3 regions of the Cupriavidus sp. SW-Y-13 genome follow, and region 2 is predicted to be linked to each of the others. Evidence: predicted binding sites of a transcription regulator. Region 2 holds the regulator's gene; each other region holds the start of a gene.
The links. The regulator sigma-54, encoded in region 2, starts transcription at its own class of promoters, with help from an activator protein. The targets are predictions, from matches to a motif close to TGGCANGNAANCTGCTTT.
Positions count from the first base shown of each region.

Region 1: a site for sigma-54 is predicted at 3,143-3,160, ahead of GA566_RS21065 (ammonium transporter). Genes of this name have one in related genera too.
Region 3: a site for sigma-54 is predicted at 3,345-3,362, ahead of GA566_RS05055 (circularly permuted type 2 ATP-grasp protein). Genes of this name have one in related genera too.

Region 1 covers NZ_WHLX01000002.1:1,194,234-1,200,827, reverse strand. The annotation lists gene GA566_RS21075 (Bcr/CflA family multidrug efflux MFS transporter) at 1-786, shown strand, start outside; gene GA566_RS21070 (mechanosensitive ion channel family protein) at 803-1,669, opposite strand; gene GA566_RS21065 (ammonium transporter) at 1,899-3,101, opposite strand; gene GA566_RS21060 (HU family DNA-binding protein) at 3,693-3,974, shown strand; gene GA566_RS21055 (acyl-CoA thioesterase) at 4,134-4,622, shown strand; gene GA566_RS21050 (CreA family protein) at 4,619-5,098, shown strand; gene GA566_RS21045 (class I adenylate-forming enzyme family protein) at 5,146-6,594, opposite strand, start outside.
Region 2 covers NZ_WHLX01000001.1:379,754-386,347, reverse strand. The annotation lists gene lptA (lipopolysaccharide transport periplasmic protein LptA) at 1-597, shown strand, start outside; gene lptB (LPS export ABC transporter ATP-binding protein) at 629-1,429, shown strand; gene GA566_RS01805 (RNA polymerase factor sigma-54) at 1,563-3,044, shown strand; gene hpf (ribosome hibernation-promoting factor, HPF/YfiA family) at 3,095-3,448, shown strand; gene ptsN (PTS IIA-like nitrogen regulatory protein PtsN) at 3,929-4,384, shown strand; gene hprK (HPr(Ser) kinase/phosphatase) at 4,444-5,415, shown strand; gene GA566_RS01785 (PsiF family protein) at 5,597-5,932, shown strand; gene rapZ (RNase adapter RapZ) at 6,098-6,594, shown strand, end outside.
Region 3 covers NZ_WHLX01000001.1:1,098,965-1,105,558, forward strand. The annotation lists gene GA566_RS05040 (MurR/RpiR family transcriptional regulator) at 1-288, opposite strand, end outside; gene edd (phosphogluconate dehydratase) at 576-2,486, shown strand; gene GA566_RS05050 (gluconokinase) at 2,657-3,175, shown strand; gene GA566_RS05055 (circularly permuted type 2 ATP-grasp protein) at 3,556-5,031, shown strand; gene GA566_RS05060 (alpha-E domain-containing protein) at 5,065-6,024, shown strand; gene GA566_RS05065 (transglutaminase family protein) at 6,118-6,594, shown strand, end outside.

The sequences.
Region 1 (6,594 bases), on a different contig from region 2:
ATGCTGGTGATGGGGCTGGCGCCTATCCTGGCACCGCTGATCGGCGGGGCAGTGCTCGCGGCGGCCGGCTGGCGCGCGATTTTCTGGATCCATTGCGGCGCTGCTGTCCTGCTGCTGTGGTTCGTCCATTCGCGCATGGAAGAGTCGCTCGATCCGCAACGGCGCCGCACGCTGCATCCCGGTACGGTGCTGCGCGGTTACTGGGAACTGCTGCGCGATCGGGAATTCCTGGGCTATTCGCTGTCGGCTGGCTGCGTGCAGGGCGGCATGTTCGCCTATATTGCTGGCTCGCCGTTTGTGCTGATCGAACTGCATGGCATCGATCCCTCCCACTACGGCTTTGTCTTTGGCGCGAATGCGTTCGGCCTGATCGCGATGTCGCAGGTCAATGCACGACTGGTGCGTGCACGCGCGCTCGATGACATATTGCGTACGGCCCTGTTTGCGCCGTGCATCGCGGGCCTGGTGCTGGCCGCGACGGCGCTGCTCGGCCTCGCTTCATTGCCGGTGCTGCTGTGCTGCTTCTTCGTGTTTCTCGCCGGACTCGGCTGCATCACGCCCAATGCTTCGGCATTGGCGCTGTCGCGTCAGAGCCATCGCGCAGGCACGGCCTCGGCGCTGATGGGTACGCTGCAATTCGGCTTCGGCACGATAGCGGGCGCGGCAGTCAGCGTCTGGCACGACGGCACGGCGTTGCCGCTGGCCGTCGTGATGGCGATCTGTGGAAGCGGCGCCGTCCTGCTGCGCCTGTATGGGCGAGCTGGCCTGCAGCCGCAACCTCACTGACGACTTCGGGCGGGATTCAGGCCGCCTGGTTGGCGGGTTGCGCAGGCGCCATCGGCACGGCTGGCGAGTTCTGCATGACCACGACCTGTGCCGGCATCGGCGCGGCAAATCCGGCCTGGCCAAAGGTGTCGCGAATCGTGCGGTTGGTATCGAAATAGACCTGCCAGTAGTGATCGTTATGGCAGAACGGCCGGACGGCCAGCACCGGCCCCACGAGCGTGAATTCAAGGATCTCGACTTCCACGGCTGGGTCAGGCAGCACGTTGGGAATCGCGGCAATCTTTTCCTTGAGCAGCGCGGTGGCCGCTGCCACATCGGTGGAGCCGGCCAGTTGCGCTTTCAATTCCACGCGCCGGAACGCATTGGCCGTGAAGTTCTGGATCGTGTCCGAGAAAATCTTGTTGTTGCCGACCACGGTCATGACGTTGTCGGGGGTATTCATCGAGGTGGCGAACAGTCCGATTTCTACCACCGTGCCGGTGACGCCGCCGATGGTGACGAAGTCGCCGACCTTGAACGGCCGCAGTACCACCAGAAACGCGCCTGCTGCGAAGTTCGCCATCAGCCCTGACCATGCCATGCCGATGGCGACGCCCGCCGCAGCAATCAGTGCCGCAAACGTGGTGGTCTGGATGCCGAAGTAACCGAGGATGCCAATTACCAGCACCACGTTCAGCGTGACGGTGACAATCGATCCGACATAGCGCAGCAGGGTGGGATCGACGCTCTGTTTGGCCAGCGATTTCTGCACCAGCCGCACCACGAAATGAATCAGCCAGCGGCCCACGACCCAGAATGCCAGGGCAGCGAGAATCTTGACCCCGAATACTGTGGCGTAGCCGTAAATGATGTCGCGGATGCTTTGCAGCGAGGTGGTATCCATGAGACACGCTCCAGTTTTGACGGGCAGGAAAAAACCAGGGACGGCGAAAGAGAAAACGCTGTCGGGAATGTCAGGATTGCGAGACACGCCTGTTGCGGCGTTTGGGGAGGGGCAAGGGCATTATTGGACGCGCGGGCCCGAAAGTTCAAGTCAAACTTTGTGATGTCGGCGTTGCTGCGCGACCGGCGTTCAGCGCGATGTGCCGGTCGCGCGTGTCATCGGAACCGTCTTACCAGTTCGTCTCCCGCTCTGGCGTGGCCGAGATGCGGTGCAGGGTCAGGTCGGCGCCGTTGAATTCTTCCTCGGCATCGAGACGAATGCCGACGAACTTCTTCAGCGCGCCATAGACCAGCGTGCCGCCGACAACTGCCACGATGATGCCCGCCAGCGTGCCGGTGATCTGCGACACCAACGATACGCCGCCCATGCCGCCCAGCATGCGCGTGCCGAAGATGCCCGCCGCGATGCCGCCCCACGCGCCGCAGAGGCCGTGCAGCGGCCAGACGCCGAGCACATCGTCGATATGCCACTTGTTCTGCGCCAGCGTAAACAGATAGACGAACAGCAGTCCGGCCACCGCGCCGGTGACGAGCGCGCCAAGCGGATGCATGATGTCCGAGCCCGCGCAGACAGCCACCAGACCAGCCAGCGGGCCGTTATAGGAGAACCCAGGGTCATTGCGCCCGGCCGCCCACGCAGCCAGTGTGCCGCCGACCATCGCCATCAGCGAGTTGATGGCCACCAGACCGCTGATCTTGTCGATGGTCTGGGCGCTCATCACGTTGAAGCCGAACCAGCCCACGGCCAGCACCCATGCCCCAAGCGCCAGGAACGGAATGTTCGAAGGCGGATGCGCGCTGATGCGGCCATCCTTCTGATACCGGCCACGCCGCGCGCCAAGCAGCAGCACGGCGGGCAGGGCGATCCATCCGCCAACCGCATGCACGACCACCGAACCGGCAAAGTCATGGAAGGGCGCGCCAGTCACCGAGGCCAGCCAGTCCTGCAGCCCGAACCGGTTGTTCCAGACGATACCCTCGAAGAACGGATAGACAAATCCCACCAGCACGAACGTAGCCACCAGTTGCGGGTTGAACCTGGAGCGCTCGGCGATACCGCCGGAGATGATCGCCGGGATGGCCGCTGCGAAGGTGGCCAGGAAGAAGAACTTCACGAGTTCGTGGCCGTTCTTCTCCGCAAGCACTTCGGCACCGGAGAAAAACTGGACGCCGTAGGCGATCGTATAACCGATGAAGAAATAGGCCAGGGTTGAGACCGCAAAGTCGACCAGTATTTTCACCAGTGCATTGACCTGGTTTTTCTTCCGTACGGTGCCCAGTTCCAGGAACGCAAATCCGGCGTGCATGGCCAGCACCATGATTGCGCCGAGCAGGATGAACAGCGCATCCGTGCCAGTCTTCAGGTTATCCATCGTTATCTTTGCCCGATTTATGCTCGAAATGGGAGCAGCGATAAGCAATTTGCGTTCCTGAAAAGGCGGCAAAACGGGGAAATTCGCGCAAACACGGTGCGAAATGCACTGGGACGGCGCTCTTCAGCCGGGCTTCCGGACGGCATCGGCGCCGCTGACGCTGGAAAGGGAGGTAGTTATCCAGCAATGCGAGAGACCTTATGCGCCAGATTGACGCATTTGCGGCGATGCAGCAGACCCGAAAAGGTGCATGGAAATTTCCTGCACCATCGTGATGCTTTGCGCTTGGGCGGAATAATCGAAGGCGGGGGAGCATATTATTGCTGACACGCCACTTTTTCGATCTATTCTCGGTTTCTCACCCAAGTGCGCCGTTCTTTACATGAAATTCAAATAATGTGATGTCGCGATCTGGGAAACAGAGGGGTAAAACGCCCGCTAAGTGTTGCCACAGAACGATTTGCGGCGGTTTTCGTTGCATTGGTGCCACTGGGGATTGCTCAAGCCTTAATGGGCAGATTAGACTGCGCCGATCGGACTTTTTGCCACTTGGCATAAGTCCGGTGACGACGACCAACAAGGGAAACAGCCATGAATAAAGGTGAACTGGTATCGGCCATCGCCGCGGAAGCAGAACTCAGCAATGCCGCCGCCGAGCGCGCGCTGAACGCTGCGCTGGACAGTATCAAGAAGGCAGTAGCCAAGGGTGACTCCGTCACGCTGGTGGGTTTTGGCAGCTTCAGCTCGGGCAAGCGTGCCGCCCGTACCGGTCGCAATCCGCGTACTGGTGAAACCATCAAGATCCCGGCAGCAAAGACGGTGAAGTTCTCCGCCGGCCAAGGTTTCAAGGACGCCGTGAACAAGAAGAAGTAAGCGCATCACGTCTGCGGAGTACAGAGAGCGGCCTGCGGGGCCGCTTTTCTTTTTTGTGCCGGGTCTCTTCTCGCGGAATTCCTATCTCTATTCGTGCCATTGCGAGGCGTGTCGCGTTACACTGCCCGCGCCTCAGGCTCGAATTCTGGATTTTCAGCGATGAACGATTTGTCCCACCAGCTTTCCATGACCGTGCTGATGACGCCGGACATGGCCAATTTCTCCGGCAATGTCCACGGCGGCACCATTCTGAAGTACCTGGACATGGTCGCGTATGCCTGCGCCAGCCGCTACGCCGGCCGCTACGTGGTGACGCTCTCGGTGGACCAGGTGATGTTCCGCCAGCCGATCCACGTAGGCGAACTCGTGACGTTCCTTGCCGCCGTCAACTTCACGGGCCGCAGCTCGATGGAGATCGGAATCAAGGTGGTGACGGAAAATATCCGCAGCAAGGTTGTGCGCCACACCAATAGCTGCTATTTCACGATGGTTGCCGTGGACGACAACGGTGCGCCCGCCGAGGTGCCGCCGCTGCAGCCGCGCGACGAAGTGGAGCGCCAGCGCTTCGAGGCCGCCAAGCAACGCCGCGCGCTGCGCCAGGAAATGGAACGCAGGCACGACGAGATCAAGGGAGCAACATCGGAATGAGCGTCAGGAACGTCGTCAGGACTGGGCTGTGCGTCATGGTGGCGTGCTTTGCAGCCGCCGTCCATGCCGAGGAAATCGGCAGCGTATCGACGAATTTCCGCATGACGGGTTCCGACAAGGTCGTCATTGAGGCCTACGATGACCCGCAAGTGGACGGCGTGACGTGCTATGTCTCGCGGGCGCGCACCGGTGGTATCAAGGGCTCTCTCGGTATGGCCGAGGACCCGCCGGAGGCGTCGATTGCCTGCCGTCAGGTGGGCACCATCGCGTTCAAGGGCCCGCTGAAGGCACAGGAGGACGTGTTCTCCGAGCGCATGTCGATCCTGTTCAAGACGCTGCACGTGGTGCGTGCGGTGGACCGCAAGCGCAATACGCTGGTCTACCTGACCTATTCGGACCGCATCGTCAGTGGTAGCCCGCAGAATGCGGTGACGGCCGTGCCGGTGCCGGCGGGGACGCCGATCCCGGTGAAATAAGCGAGTCGAATGAGGGCGGACCCGAGAGCCCGCCCGACCCGCTGGACCTAATCGAACAGCTTGCGCAGGTTCGACTTCAAGATCTTCCCGTTCGGATTGCGCGGCAACATCTCGTCCAGCACGATGATCCGCACCGGCACCTTGAACCCCGCAATCCGCTCGCGCACAAACGCCTGTAGCTCGGTTTCGCTCGCCGCCATCCCCGGCTTGAGACTCACCACCGCGGCCGGTTCCTCTCCCAGCGTCCGGTGCGCGATGCCCACCACAGCGGCATCCATGATCGACGGATGCGCATACAGCGCGCTTTCCACCTCGATGCAGTAGATGTTTTCGCCACCGCGAATCAGCATGTCCTTCATGCGATCCACGATGTACACGAAGCCGTCTTCGTCGAGACGCGCCACGTCGCCAGTGCGCAACCAGCCGTCGGAAAACGTCTTGGCCGTGGCCTCGGGCTTGTTCCAGTAGCTGTGGACCACATTGGCGCCGCGCACCATCAACTCGCCAATCTCGCCCACGGGCAGCGCGTTGCCGAACCCGTCATCGATCTTCATCTCGCCGATTGGCAGGGACGGGCCGCTGCTATCTGCGCGATGCACGTATTCCTCGGCGCTGTGGCTCGTGAACGTGGCCGACGTTTCCGTCATGCCCCAGCCAATGCCTGGCGCAGCTTTTGGAAACGCTTCCTGGATGCGCCGCACCAGTTCCGGCGAAGCGGGCGCGCCACCGTAATGCATGTTTTCCAGCGACGACAGGTCAAAGGCTGCGCGTTGTGGATGTTCGATGATCTGCCATGCGATGGTAGGCACACCACCTGCCGAAGTGCACCGCTCGGTCTCGATCAGGCCCATGGCACGTAGCGTGTCCCACCGATGCATCAGCACGATCTTGCCGCCCACGGCCAGCGCGCCATTCAGGACCGACATGCAGCCCGTGACGTGGAAGAACGGCACGGCCAGTAGCGCGGCTTTCTGTGGCGCATTGGGGTCCGGTTCCGGCACGGGTTCGCCGCGCCGCAGCAGGTTGCGCAGCGGGCTGAACTGCCCGCAGACCGCTACCGAGCACGCGTTGCGATGGGTTCCCACGGCGCCCTTGGGCTTCCCGGTGGTGCCTGACGTGTAGAAGATCGTGGCATCGTCCTCGGGGTCGAGCGGGACGATGGGCAGCGATTGCGAGGGCAGGGTGCCCCACGTGCGGGATTCGCCAATCACTGAAGCCAGCGGCACGATGCGTGGATCGTCGAAGCTGGCATCCTCTGGCGCACGCGAGACATAGATGCGTTCCAGCGCGGGGCATTGCGGCAGGTGTTCGAGAATGCGGTCGAGCCGCTCGAAATCGACGATGGCGATCTTGCTGCCCGAGTCGGCCAGCCCATATTGCAGTTCGGGGCCGGTCCACCAGGCATTGAGCGGCGTGACGATGGCGCCGGTCAGCAGGCCTGCGTAGAAGGCCACGGGCCATTCAGGCAGGTTGCGCATGGCCACGGCCACGCGATC
Region 2 (6,594 bases):
GCCGCCCTCGGACTCGCGCTCGCCATGAGCATGGTCCAGCCCGCTTTTGCCGAGCGCGCGGACCAGGCCAAGCCCCTCGTGCTCGAAGCGGACAATGCCAGCTACGATGACGTCAAGCAGATCTACACCCTCACCGGCAACGTGGTGCTGACCAAGGGCACGATGGTGCTGAAATCCGACGCTGCCGAACTGCGCACGGACCCCGAGGGCTACCAGTACGCCATTGCCACGTCCAAGCCGGGCCGCCAGGCGTACATCCGCCAGAAGCGCGACGGCGTGGACGAATACATCGACGGCTGGGGCGACCGCATCGAATACGATGGCAAGACCGAGGTCAACAAGCTGATCGGCCATGCCCGCGCGGCACGTGTCTCGGGCGTCGGCGCCAAGATCCTCGACGAAATCCGCGGCGCCGTGATCACCTATGACAGCCGCAACGAGTACTACACCGCCACCGGCGGCGACAACAACACCACCGCGGGCAACCCGTCGGGCCGCGTACGCGCCGTGCTGTCGCCGCGCGCCGATGCCAGCGCCCCCGCCGCGAGCGGCGCCCCGCTGGACCTGAAGCCGTCCACGGCCCCGGCCAAGCCCTGAAACACAGCCCCTTCTATCGCCTCCGTATCCGATGAACGACTCCGCCACCCTCGCCTCCCCTGCCGCCTCTTCCGCTGCGAGCGTCCGCACCGACAGCAGCACGCTGGTCGTCCGCCATCTGAAGAAACGCTACGGCACGCGCACGGTGGTCAAGGATGTGTCGCTCGACGTCAAGAGCGGTGAAGTGGTGGGCCTGCTGGGTCCGAACGGCGCGGGCAAGACCACATCGTTCTACATGATCGTGGGGCTGGTGGCACTCGACGAAGGCGACATCGTGCTGGACGACAAGCACATCAGCGGCCTTGCGATCCACGAGCGCGCGCGCATGGGCCTGTCCTATCTGCCGCAGGAAGCGTCGGTCTTCCGCAAGCTCAATGTCGAGGAAAACATCCGCGCCGTGCTGGAGCTGCAGGTGGAAAACGGCAAGTCGCTGACCAAGGCCGAGATCGACCGCCGGCTCGACTCCCTGCTGGACGACCTGCAGATCGCGCACCTGCGCAACAACCCGGCACTGTCGTTGTCGGGCGGTGAGCGCCGCCGGGTGGAAATTGCCCGCGCGCTCGCGTCGTCGCCGCGTTTCATCCTGCTGGACGAACCGTTTGCCGGTGTGGACCCTATCGCCGTGGGCGAAATCCAGCGGATCGTGAGTTTCCTGAAGGCCCGCAACATTGGCGTGCTGATTACCGACCACAATGTTCGCGAGACGCTGGGCATCTGCGACCACGCGTACATCATCAGCGAAGGTACGGTGCTGGCATCCGGCCTGCCAGAGGAAATCATCGCCAACGAATCTGTGCGCCGCGTCTATCTGGGCGAGAATTTCCGCATGTGATGCGTGCGGTGCGGCAATTTCTGCCCACGCTGCACACCGTTTTTCCAAAGCCGTTTCCGATCACGCAAGGTTGGGCGATAGGTTCTAGCAAATTCCGTTCCAACAACGGAAAGATGCGCATAGAATAGGTCGCATGAAACCTTCGCTTCAGCTCCGCCTCTCCCAGCATCTGGCCCTGACCCCGCAGCTGCAACAGTCGATCCGGCTGTTGCAGCTTTCCACGCTGGAACTGCAGCAGGAAGTGGAGCAGGCGCTGACGGAAAATCCGTTGCTCGAGCGCGAGAACGACTGGCTGGATAGTCCGCTGCGCGTGGCCGCGGACGGCTCGGTCAACCTCCAGACCGCACCGGCACCCGCACCGGCCGAACCCCAGGCCAACGGCACCGAACGTGCCGATGGCGCGGCGGGTGGCGAAGAGGAAAACTACAACGATACCGGCAGCGAGGACTACGGCAACGACTGGAGCCTCGACGACTTCGCGCGACGCCCGCAAGGCGACGAAGACGAGAAGACGCCGATGCAACTGCGCGACGCCGATCCGACGCTGCGCGAGTTCCTCATGGAGCAGCTCACGCCACTCAAGATCTCGGTGCGCGACAAGGGCCTGGCCATTTTCCTGATCGAGTCGCTCGACGACGACGGTTACCTGAGCGCCTCGCTCGAGGAAATTTGTTCGGAACTCCCGGAAGAACTCGAGTTCGAAGTGGATGAGGTGCAGGCGATACTTACGCTGCTGCAGAGCTTCGATCCACCCGGTGTCGGGGCACGCAACGCTGCGGAGTGCCTGAGTTTGCAGTTGAAGCGGTTGAAGCACCCGCAGCGCGAACTGGCGCTGACTATCGTCAATCATCATCTGGAACTGCTGGCCGTACGGGATTACACCCGGCTCAAGAAAGCCCTGCAGGTGGACGAAATAGCATTGAAGGCTGCGCACGAATTGATCCGCTCCCTCGCACCGTATCCAGGACACGCGTACAGCCGTCCGGAAGCGGACTTCGTGGTGCCGGATGTGTTTGTGCGCAAGAGCGGCAGCGGATGGATCGCGCAGCTCAATCCGGACGTGATGCCGCGCCTGCGCATCAACGATATGTACGCGCAGATTCTGCGCGGTGCGAAGGGCGAGGCAGGGGCTGCCGGACTGCAGCAAAAGCTGCAGGAAGCGCGGTGGCTCATCAAGAACATCCAGCAACGATTCGATACGATCCTGCGGGTGTCGCAGGCGATTGTGGAGCGTCAAAAGAACTTTTTCTCGCACGGGGAAATCGCGATGCGCCCCTTGGTTTTGCGTGAAATTGCCGATACACTGGGTTTACACGAGTCGACCATTTCCCGGGTCACAACGAACAAGTACATGGCCACGCCGATGGGTACTTTCGAGTTGAAGTACTTCTTCGGAAGCCACGTCTCCACGGAGACGGGTGGCGCGGCCTCATCCACGGCTATACGCGCGCTGATCAAGCAACTGATAGGAGCCGAAGACCCCAGGAATCCTCTTTCCGACAGCCGCATCGCCGAACTGCTGGGCGAACAGGGCTTTGTGGTCGCACGCCGCACGGTGGCGAAATATCGCGAAGCATTGAAAATCCCCGCAGTGAATCTCCGCAAGTCTTTGTAGCCGAGCCGTAACCGCCTGCCTGGTGCGGCTCTTTCAGAAGGAGAAGCGCTATGAACTTCAAGATCAGTGGACACCACCTCGACATCACGCCCCCGCTGCGTGAGTATGTGGAAACGAAACTGGAGCGAATTGTCAGACATTTCGATCAGGTCATTGGCGTAAGCGTGCTGCTATCAGTCGACAATCACAAGGAAAAGGACAAGCGTCAGTACGCGGAAATCAATCTGCACCTCAAAGGCAAGGACATCTTCGTCGAAGCCCATCATGAAGACCTGTACGCGGCGATCGACTGTCTGGTCGACAAGCTCGACCGCCAGGTGATCCGCTACAAGGATCGCGTGCAAGGGCATGACCGCGAGGCGGTCAAGTACCAGATGGCCGAAGCGCAGCTACAGCAACAATAACCAGCGCAACGAAACGACAGTTTCAGTTGTCCTGAGAGGACTGACAGTAAGAGAGCAAAGCCGCGCATCTGCGCGGCTTTTTTGATGGGGCGTCCGGTTGCCGCACAACTTTCCATTCCTCACGCGTTACCTCGACACCACTAAGCGACGAATTGATACACCGAAGGTGTTCGCATCTCTCGCATGTCGGTGTATGCTGCACCACAAATCACAGGCAGAACGGTCCCGTCATGCGGAACCGGCGGTGCGCCCTGAAGGCGCACGGGTCGGGCAGTATTTCGGGTGGGCAAACCGGTCGACGACCTCGCGGCGGAAGTCCGCAGGCGCGACGCTGCAGCGCACAAGTGCGTGGCAGCCCTGCTCTATAATGGCCGGACGCTCCAATGCGGGCGACTGGCACCTCAATATCCTGATTGCCCCCAACTCGGCGGGCCGGTCCATGCGCGCCGGCTTGTCACTCGGACTTCTCGTGCATCGCCCATGAATCGTTTGGCCAAACTGCTGCCACCTGGCAACATCCATCTCGACGTCACCGTCACCAGCAAGAAGCGGGTCTTCGAGCAAGCCGGGCTCCTGTTCGAGAACAACCATGGCGTGGCGCGGGCCACTGTTACCGACAACCTCTTTGCGCGCGAGTCCCTGGGTTCCACCGGGCTTGGCGCTGGAGTTGCCATTCCGCACGGCCGCATCAAGGGCCTGAAGCAGCCGCTGGCGGGCTTCATGCGCCTGGCGGAACCCATCCCGTTCGAATCGCCCGATGGCAAGCCGGTCTCGCTGTTGATCTTCCTGCTGGTGCCCGAGCAGGCCACGCAGCAGCATCTGGAAATTCTTTCCGAAATTGCCCAGTTGCTGTCGGACCGCGAAATGCGCGAAGGGCTGGCGACGCTGCCCACGCCGGAAGCCGTCCACCAGTTGCTATCGGACTGGCATCCCTAACGCCGGAATCGCCCGCCGCAGCCCACTGTCCTACCGCCCCCTCCTGAAAGTCATCCCGCATGGAACTCACCGGCGTCACCTCGCAGTCGATCTTCGACGACAACGCAGCAGACATCAAACTGTCGTGGGTCGCCGGCCTTGAAGGTGCGGACCGCGCCTTCGATGTCGAGTTCGCGCGTGAAGCCACCTCCGCGGCGGACCTCGTGGGCCACTTGAACCTGATCCACCCGAACCGGATCCAGGTGCTCGGCAAACCCGAAATCCTTTATTACCAGCGTCTCGACGACGAGCCGCGCAAGCGTCAGATGGGCGAGCTGATCCTGCTCGAGCCGCCCTTCCTGGTCATCGCCGACGGCATGGAGCCGCCGCCCGACCTCGAACTGCGCTGCACGCGTTCGTCCACGCCGCTGTTCACCACGCCGGTATCGTCGGCGGCCGTGATCGATCACCTGCGCCTGTACCTGTCGCGTATCTCGGCACCGCGCGTGACGATGCACGGCGTGTTCCTCGACATCCTCGGCATGGGCGTGCTGATCATGGGCGAATCGGGCCTGGGCAAGAGCGAACTGGGCCTCGAACTGATTTCGCGCGGCCATGGCCTCGTGGCCGACGATGCCGTGGATTTCGTGCGGCTGGGTCCAGACTTCATCGAGGGCCGCTGCCCGCCGCTGCTGCAGAACCTGCTCGAAGTGCGCGGCCTTGGCCTGCTCGATATCAAGACGATCTTCGGTGAAACGGCCGTACGCCGGAAAATGAAGATCAAGCTCGTGGTTCAACTCGTCCGCCGCAACGATGGCGAGTTCGAGCGCCTGCCGCTGGATTCGCAATACCTCGACGTGCTCGGCCTGCCCATCCACATGGTGAAGATCCAGGTGGCAGCCGGTCGAAATCTCGCCGTGCTGGTGGAAGCCGCCGTGCGCAACACGATACTGCGCCTGCGCGGCATCGACACGCTGCGCGACTTCATGGACCGGCAGCGCGCGGCCATGCAAGCCGATGTGGTGTCACGCGGACAGGGCCGGTTGCTCTAGGCATTTTCCGAACATCGCTTTCCCGCAAACGCCCGCTTCATTCAGCGGGCGTTTTCATTTCCTTACAAGCTGGCCTGCCGCTGCGTCAACGGCAGCCGCACACGCGCCGTTTTGTGCTGTAATGGCCGCCATCCCGTTCGGATTGCCCATGAAAGTGTTTTTCCACAGCCAGGAGAGAAGCATGAAGAAACTGATCGCGATGTGTGTGCTGGTGACCCCGCTGTTCGCCACGGCAGCGTTTGCCCAAGGCGCATCGGCTCCGGCTGCGGCCGAGAAATCGGGCAAGACGGCACAACAGGAAAAGATGGCAGCCTGCGCCAAGGCTAACAAGGGCAAGAAGGGCGACGAGTACAAGAAGGCCCAGAGCGAATGCCTGTCCGGCTCTGGCCCGGCCGCCGCAGCCGAGCCGAAAACCCAGCAGGAAAAAATGGCTGCCTGCGCCAAGGCCAACAAGGGCAAGAAGGGCGACGAATACAAGAAGGCGCAGAGCGAGTGCCTGTCGGCCAAACCGGCCTGATCCTGATCCGCCCTGTGGCGGTTCCAGGCGATAAATGGCGAATCGGATGCGGTTCGCCATTTTTCTTAGCATCTGGCGCGTTCTGTCGTTAAATGCCCGCCGCAACCTCCAATCGAGAAGCGCTGTCATGACGCGGCCATCATGCGGTGCTATCCTTGCGTCGCTATGCGGATCATTCTTATCACCGGGATCTCCGGCTCGGGTAAGTCGGTTGCCCTGAACGTTCTGGAAGACGCGGGCTACTACTGCGTCGACAACCTGCCAGCCCAGTTCATCCCCGAACTCGCCACCTATCTGGCCGACCAGGGCTACTCGCACCTGGGCGTGGCCACCGACATTCGCAGCCGCGAATCGCTGGCACGCCTGCCCGATACCGTGCGTGAACTGTCGGCCCAGCATCAGGTGCAGGTGCTGTTCCTGACTGCCAACACCGATGCGCTGGTGCAGCGCTATTCCGAAACACGACGCCGCCATCCGCTCTCGACGCGTGTCGGCAGCGCAAATGGCGGAACAGGGCCGGACAAGGCAGAGGCGGAGGCGGAAGCCGCAACCAGCGATACTTCGCTGATCGAAGCCATCGAGATGGAGCGGGAGCTGTTGAGTCCGCTATCCGAATCGGCCCATCGCATCGATACCAGCAACGTCCGCACCAATACGCTGCG
Region 3 (6,594 bases), 720 kb from region 2:
GACCTTGCCGGCGATGTCGGCCGGCCGGTCGCTGGCAGCCACATCCTGATGCACGAACGGGATGCCGCCGCCTACGTTCTGGGCGAACTGGAGCTTGAACTCCTTGAAGCCATCGTAGCCTAGCGCTGCGCAGAAGCGCGCAATCGTGGGCTGCGATACGCCTGCGCGCTCGGCAAGTTCAGGCATGGTCAGGCGGATGACGCTGGCGCCGTGACGGGTCACGTAATCGGCAAGTCGGCGTTCGGAGGGACGCAGCGTGTCGTAGACGGCAAGGATTCTGTCGCGCATGGTGAGGGTGGGCGTGGAGTCGTGCCGGGCGGCTCTCAATGATGTCGCCCTTGAATTTGTAGAGATTCTACACGTTAGGAGGAAGTTTTCTGCATCCGATGAGATGCTCGATGCCTCAGGATTTACCCGAATTTCGTGCGAAAATGCGCTGAATAAGTCGAGTGCGGGAGGATGCCGGGCTTTCGTTGGGAATCGTCTCCTGGCTATAATGTAGAAAATCTACAGCATGGAGGGCGAGATTTGCCGCCCGATATGCCGCCCGATACCCCCACGAGAATCGATCCGCCATGTCCCCAGCTACCCCGGGCCACGCCCGCGCAGAAGTTTCGGCCGTTACCGAACGCATCGTCGAACGCAGCCGTGCCAGCCGTGCCGCCTACCTCGCGCGCTGCGAACGGGCCCAGCGGGAACTAGGTCCGCTGCGTGGCATGTCGTGTGCCAACCTGGCTCACGGCTACGCAGCGCTGCCTTCGGACGACAAACTCAAGCTGCGTGTGGAGCATGCGCCGAATCTCGGCATCATCACCGCCTACAACGACATGCTGTCTGCGCATCAGCCGTATGAGCGCTATCCGTCCGTGATCCGGGAGGCGGCGCGTGCCGTGGGTGCGGTAGCGCAGGTGGCGGGCGGCGTGCCGGCCATGTGCGATGGCATCACGCAGGGCAACGCCGGTATGGAGCTCTCTCTGTTCTCGCGCGATGCCATTGCCATGAGCACCGCCGTTGGGCTGTCGCACAACACGTTCGACGCGGCGCTGATGCTCGGCGTCTGCGACAAGATCGTGCCGGGCCTGCTGATGGGCGCGCTCCAGTTCGGGCACCTGCCCGTGGTGTTCGTGCCAGCGGGGCCGATGGCTACCGGACTGTCGAACAAGGAGAAGGCGCGGGTGCGCCAGCTCTACGCCACGGGACAGGTGGGGCGCGATGCATTGCTCGAAGCTGAAAGCGCCGCGTATCACAGCGCCGGCACGTGCACGTTTTATGGCACCGCCAACAGCAACCAGTTCCTGATGGAAATCATGGGCCTGCACATGCCCGGCGCGGCGTTCGTGCATCCGGATAGCGGGTTGCGCGACGCATTGACCACCGCCGCCGCGCAGCGCGCCCTGGCGCTGATCGCGCGGGGTCGCGAGTACACGCCGCTGGCGCAGGTCGTGGACGAACGCGCCATCGTCAATGCGATGGTCGGCTTGCTGGCAACCGGCGGATCGACCAACCATACGATCCACCTCGTTGCCATGGCACGCGCGGCAGGGATTGTCATCGACTGGAACGACTTCGACCGTCTGTCGGCCGTCACGCCGCTGCTGGCGCGTGTCTATCCGAATGGCGCTGCCGATGTGAACCATTTCCATGCAGCAGGCGGTGTGGCCTACGTGATCGGCCAGCTTCTGGAGGCCGGACTACTGCACGAGGATGTGCAGACAGTGGCCGGGCGGGGCCTGGCGCGTTACACGCAGGAACCGGTGATGACCGATGGTATGTTGCGCTGGCGCGATGGCCCCACCGTCAGTGGCGACTCCAGCGTGCTGGCACCGGCGTCGGCGCCATTCTCGGCCGAGGGCGGGTTGCGGTTGATGGCCGGTAACCTCGGGCGCGGCGTGATCAAGGTCTCGGCCGTGGCCGACGAGCATCGTGTGGTGCAGGCGCCGGCGCGCGTCTTCGAATCGCAGGAGGCGCTGCAGGCCGCCTTCGACGCCGATGAACTGAATCGCGATGTGGTGGCCGTGGTGCGCTTCCAGGGGCCGAATGCCAATGGCATGCCCGAATTGCATCGGCTGACGCCGGGGCTGGGCGCGTTGCAGGACGCTGGTCACAAGGTGGCACTGGTGACCGATGGCCGCATGTCGGGCGCATCGGGCAAGGTGCCAGCCGTGATCCACGTTGGCCCCGAGGCGCTGGCAGGCGGTCCGCTGGCCCGTGTGTGTGACGGGGACGTCATTCGCGTGGATGCCGTGGCCGGCACGCTCGAACTGGTGGGCGATGCCTCGGTGCAGGCGGAGTTTGCAGCGCGCCAGCCGGTTGCCGCGCCTGAGGATAATTTCGCGCAGTTCAGCATGGGGCGCGGCCTGTTCGGCCTGTTCCGCCGCCATGCGCGGATTGCCGAGGAAGGGGGCAGCGCGCTGGACCTCTCCGAAGCGGATGCCATGTCGAGTGTTCCCGCGTCTGTCCAAACGGGCGTCGCCGTCGCACAATAGGTTCATCCGTTCACACAGCAGGCTCGTTCCGGGCCGTCGTTTTCAGATTCTTCTTATTCGTTTCCCCGGGCGCCACGGTGCCTGGGGTACCGCCGTGCAACCGCAATGGTTCGTGGCGGCTACCGACAAGGGTGGCGACACCATCCGACACCATGATCGATGGAGCAGACATGATTTATATCCTGATGGGCGTTTCTGGCAGCGGCAAGACCACCGTGGGCCAGATGCTGGCGCAGCGCCTGCATTGCGGCTTCCATGATGCCGACACGTTTCACAGCGAGGCCAACAAGGCCAAGATGCACGCCGGCGTGCCGCTGACCGATGACGACCGCTGGCCGTGGCTGGCTGCCATGCGGGCGGCTATCGACGAAGCCCGTGCAGAAGGGCGCACCCATGTGTTTACCTGCTCCGCGCTGCGCCAGGTCTACCGCGATCGGCTGAACCCTCCGGAAGGCGGCGTGACCTTTGTGTTCATGAAGGGCGATGCATCGACGATTGGTGGCCGCCTGTCGGTCCGCGAAGACCATTTCTTCAACCCGGCCCTGCTGCAAAGCCAGTTCGACACACTGGAGGAGCCGCGCGACGCGCTGGTGCTCGATATCCGCCGGACGCCGGAGGCGCTGGTGCAGGACATACTGGATAACTGCCCGCCGGAGTCGGCGTCGTGTGCGGGCGGCACGGCGCGATAGTTTGCGTCTCTCCGGTTTGCTCCCCTCTCCCTCAGGGAGAGGGGCGGGGGAGAGGGCAAACCGTGCAAATTGCGAAGTGGCTGGCAAGCAGAGCCACCAGCCCTCTCCCCCAACCCCTCTCCCACTTCGCGGGAGAGGGGAGCAAAACCTCCTGCCAGGCGTAGTCCCCTGGCAAGCATCTTGCTAAACCGTTTTGCGTGCCGGTGCATGTCTCGCACATGCAACCCTTGCGGGAATTGCCGGCGCGGGTATGCTGAAAGCGTTGTCTCGATAAAGCATCAATGAACGGGAGGCCGGCGGCGTCGCCAGACAGTCGTCGGAAGCGGCAGGCGAGGAGACTGCACGCAGCTGGCGCCCATTTCCACGAAGGAGCGGCCATCATGGCGGCGCGGTTTTTCGACGAGATGCTGGAAGGGCGGGAAGATGGCACATTGACGGGCATCGAAGCCGGTCAGGCGTTGCCGACCGGGGCGGTGCGGCCCCACTACCGCAACTTTGCCGACTGGCTGGGCGGGCAGTCCGGCGGGTCAATGGACAACAAGCGGGCGGAGGCGGACCTGATCTTTCGCCGGGTGGGCATCACCTTTGCCGTCTATGGCGACAAGGACGAGTCCAACAGCGGCACCGAGCGGACGATTCCGTTCGACGTGATCCCGCGCATTTTTCCGGCCAGTGAATGGGCCACCCTGGAGCGCGGGTTGCGGCAACGCGTCGCAGCGCTGAACCGTTTCATACACGATATCTACCACGGCCAGGACATCATCCGGGCTGGCGTGATTCCGCCTGACCAGATCTACAACAACGCGCAGTACCGGCCCGAGATGCTCGGCATCGACGTGCCGCGCGATATCTACGCGCACGTCGCTGGCATCGACGTGGTGCGTGCGGGCGAGGGCGAGTTCTACGTGCTGGAAGACAACCTGCGCGTACCGTCGGGCGTGTCCTACATGCTTGAGAACCGCAAGATGATGATGCGGTTGTTCCCCGAACTGTTCGCGCGCAATCGCGTGGCACCGGTGGCGCATTACCCGGATCTGCTGCTCGACATGCTGCGCAGCGTGTCGCCGCAGAACATTGCGGACCCCACCGTGGTGGTGCTCACGCCGGGCATGTACAACTCCGCGTATTTCGAGCACGCGTTCCTGGCCCAGCAGATGGGCGTGGAACTGGTGGAGGGCAGCGACCTCTTTGTCGAGGACGATCACCTCTACATGCGTACCACGCAGGGGCCGCAACGGATCGACGTGATCTACCGCCGCGTGGACGATGACTTCCTCGATCCGCTCGCATTCCGGCCGGACTCCACGCTCGGCGCGGCCGGTTTGCTGTCGGTCTACCGGGCCGGCAATGTGACGATCAGCAACGCGATTGGCACCGGGGTGGCCGACGACAAATCGATCTATCCGTACGTGCCGGACATGATCCGCTTCTACCTGGGCGAGGAAGCCATCCTGTCGAACGTTCCCACGTATATGTGCCGGCGCCCCGATGACCTGCAGTACGTGCTCGACAACATGGAGAAGCTCGTGGTCAAGGAGACGCACGGTGCCGGCGGCTACGGCATGCTCGTGGGTCCGGCTGCCACCCGTGCCGAGATCGAGCAGTTCCGCGAAGTGGTCAAGTCCCGCCCCGAGCAGTACATCGCCCAGCCCACGCTGGCGCTGTCCACTTGCCCCACGTATGTGGAATCGGGCATCGCGCCGCGCCATATCGACCTGAGGCCGTTCGTGCTGTCTGGCAAGGAAGTTCGGATGGTGCCTGGCGGACTGACGCGCGTGGCATTGCGTGAAGGGTCGCTGGTGGTGAATTCCTCGCAGGGCGGAGGCACCAAGGACACCTGGGTACTGGAACGCTGAACGCCGCGAACAACGACAAGCCGGGAGCCCATCATGCTGAGCCGTACCGCCGACCACCTGTTCTGGATGGCCCGCTACACCGAGCGCGCGGAGAACACCGCGCGCATGCTCGACGTCAACTACCAGACCTCGCTGCTGCCGCAGTCGGCCGAAATGGCCGAGCAGGGCTGGTGGGCCATGCTCGATATTTCTGAGTTGACGCACGCCTATGACCACAAGTACGGGTTGCTGCATCGTGACGATGTGATCGACTTCATGGTGCGCGACATGACCAATCCGTCGTCAATCATGAGCTGCCTGCGGGCGGCCCGCGAGAATGCCCGTGCAGTGCGCGGATCATTGACGACCGAGGTCTGGGAGACCATCAACACCACCTGGCTCGATGTCCAGCGCATGATCGCGGATGGGGAGTTGCGTCAGGACCCGTCGCGCTTTTTCGAATGGGTGAAATTCCGCTCGCACCTGGCGCGTGGCGTGCAGTTCGGCACGATGCTCAAGGACGACGCGTTTCATTTCATGCGGCTTGGCACGTTCCTGGAGCGCGCCGACAACACCGCGCGGATTCTCGACGTCAAGTTCCAGGCATCGGGTCGCGACGACAGCGACACCGACGATCCCAACCGCGAGCAGAACGATTTCTACCACTGGGCGGCGGTGCTGCGTTCGGTGTCGGGCTTCGAGGTCTACCGCAAGATCTACCGTGCCGTGATCACGCCCCAGCGCGTGGCGGAGTTGCTGATCCTGCGGCCGGACATGCCACGCTCGCTGGTGTCGAGCATGGACGAGGTAGTCGCGATCCTGGCGCTGGTGGCCAACCAGCAGTCAGCGGAGACCATGCGCCAGGCTGGTAAACTCCACGCCGATTTGAAATACGCGCGCATCGACGACATTTTTGCTGTCGGCCTGCACGCCTACCTGACCAGCTTCCTGGAACGCATCGGCGATCTCGGCAACGGTATCAGCCGCGATTTCCTTGTGCCGCTGGCTGCCTGAGTCGATTGCGCAGAGTGGATCACCCGTCCGGCACCCTATGTGCCGGACGCGGAACGCTGGAGGGCAGGTGTGCCGTAGCGCGCACTATGCATCGTGAAATATCGGATCCACCACAAGACTGTCTATCACTACACCGAGCCCGTACGCCGCAGCGTGCATGAACTGCGTCTGGCGCCGCGCTCGGGGCCGCTGCAATCGGTTGCGGACTGGCAACTGAACGTTCCCGGCAACCTGACCGAAGCACGGGATGGCTTCGGCAATATCGTCCACAACTTCACGATGGCGGGCCCGGCCCGCAGGATCGCTATCGCCGCGACGGGCGAAGTGGAGGTCAGGACGGGCGAGGGCGGCCATCAGGCCTTTCATGACTTGCCTGAAGCCGGCGAGGCGCGCGTATCGCCGCTTTACTTCATGACCGGGACACCGCTGACCCAGGCGCCTGCCGATCTGCAGGGATTTGCCGCGCCGTACCTGGCGGCCGGGCACGATATGCCCGCGTTGCTGGCGCTGGCCGACGGGGTGGCCACCCGTGTGCGCTACAAGGCCAACACTACCGACGTGGGCACTTCG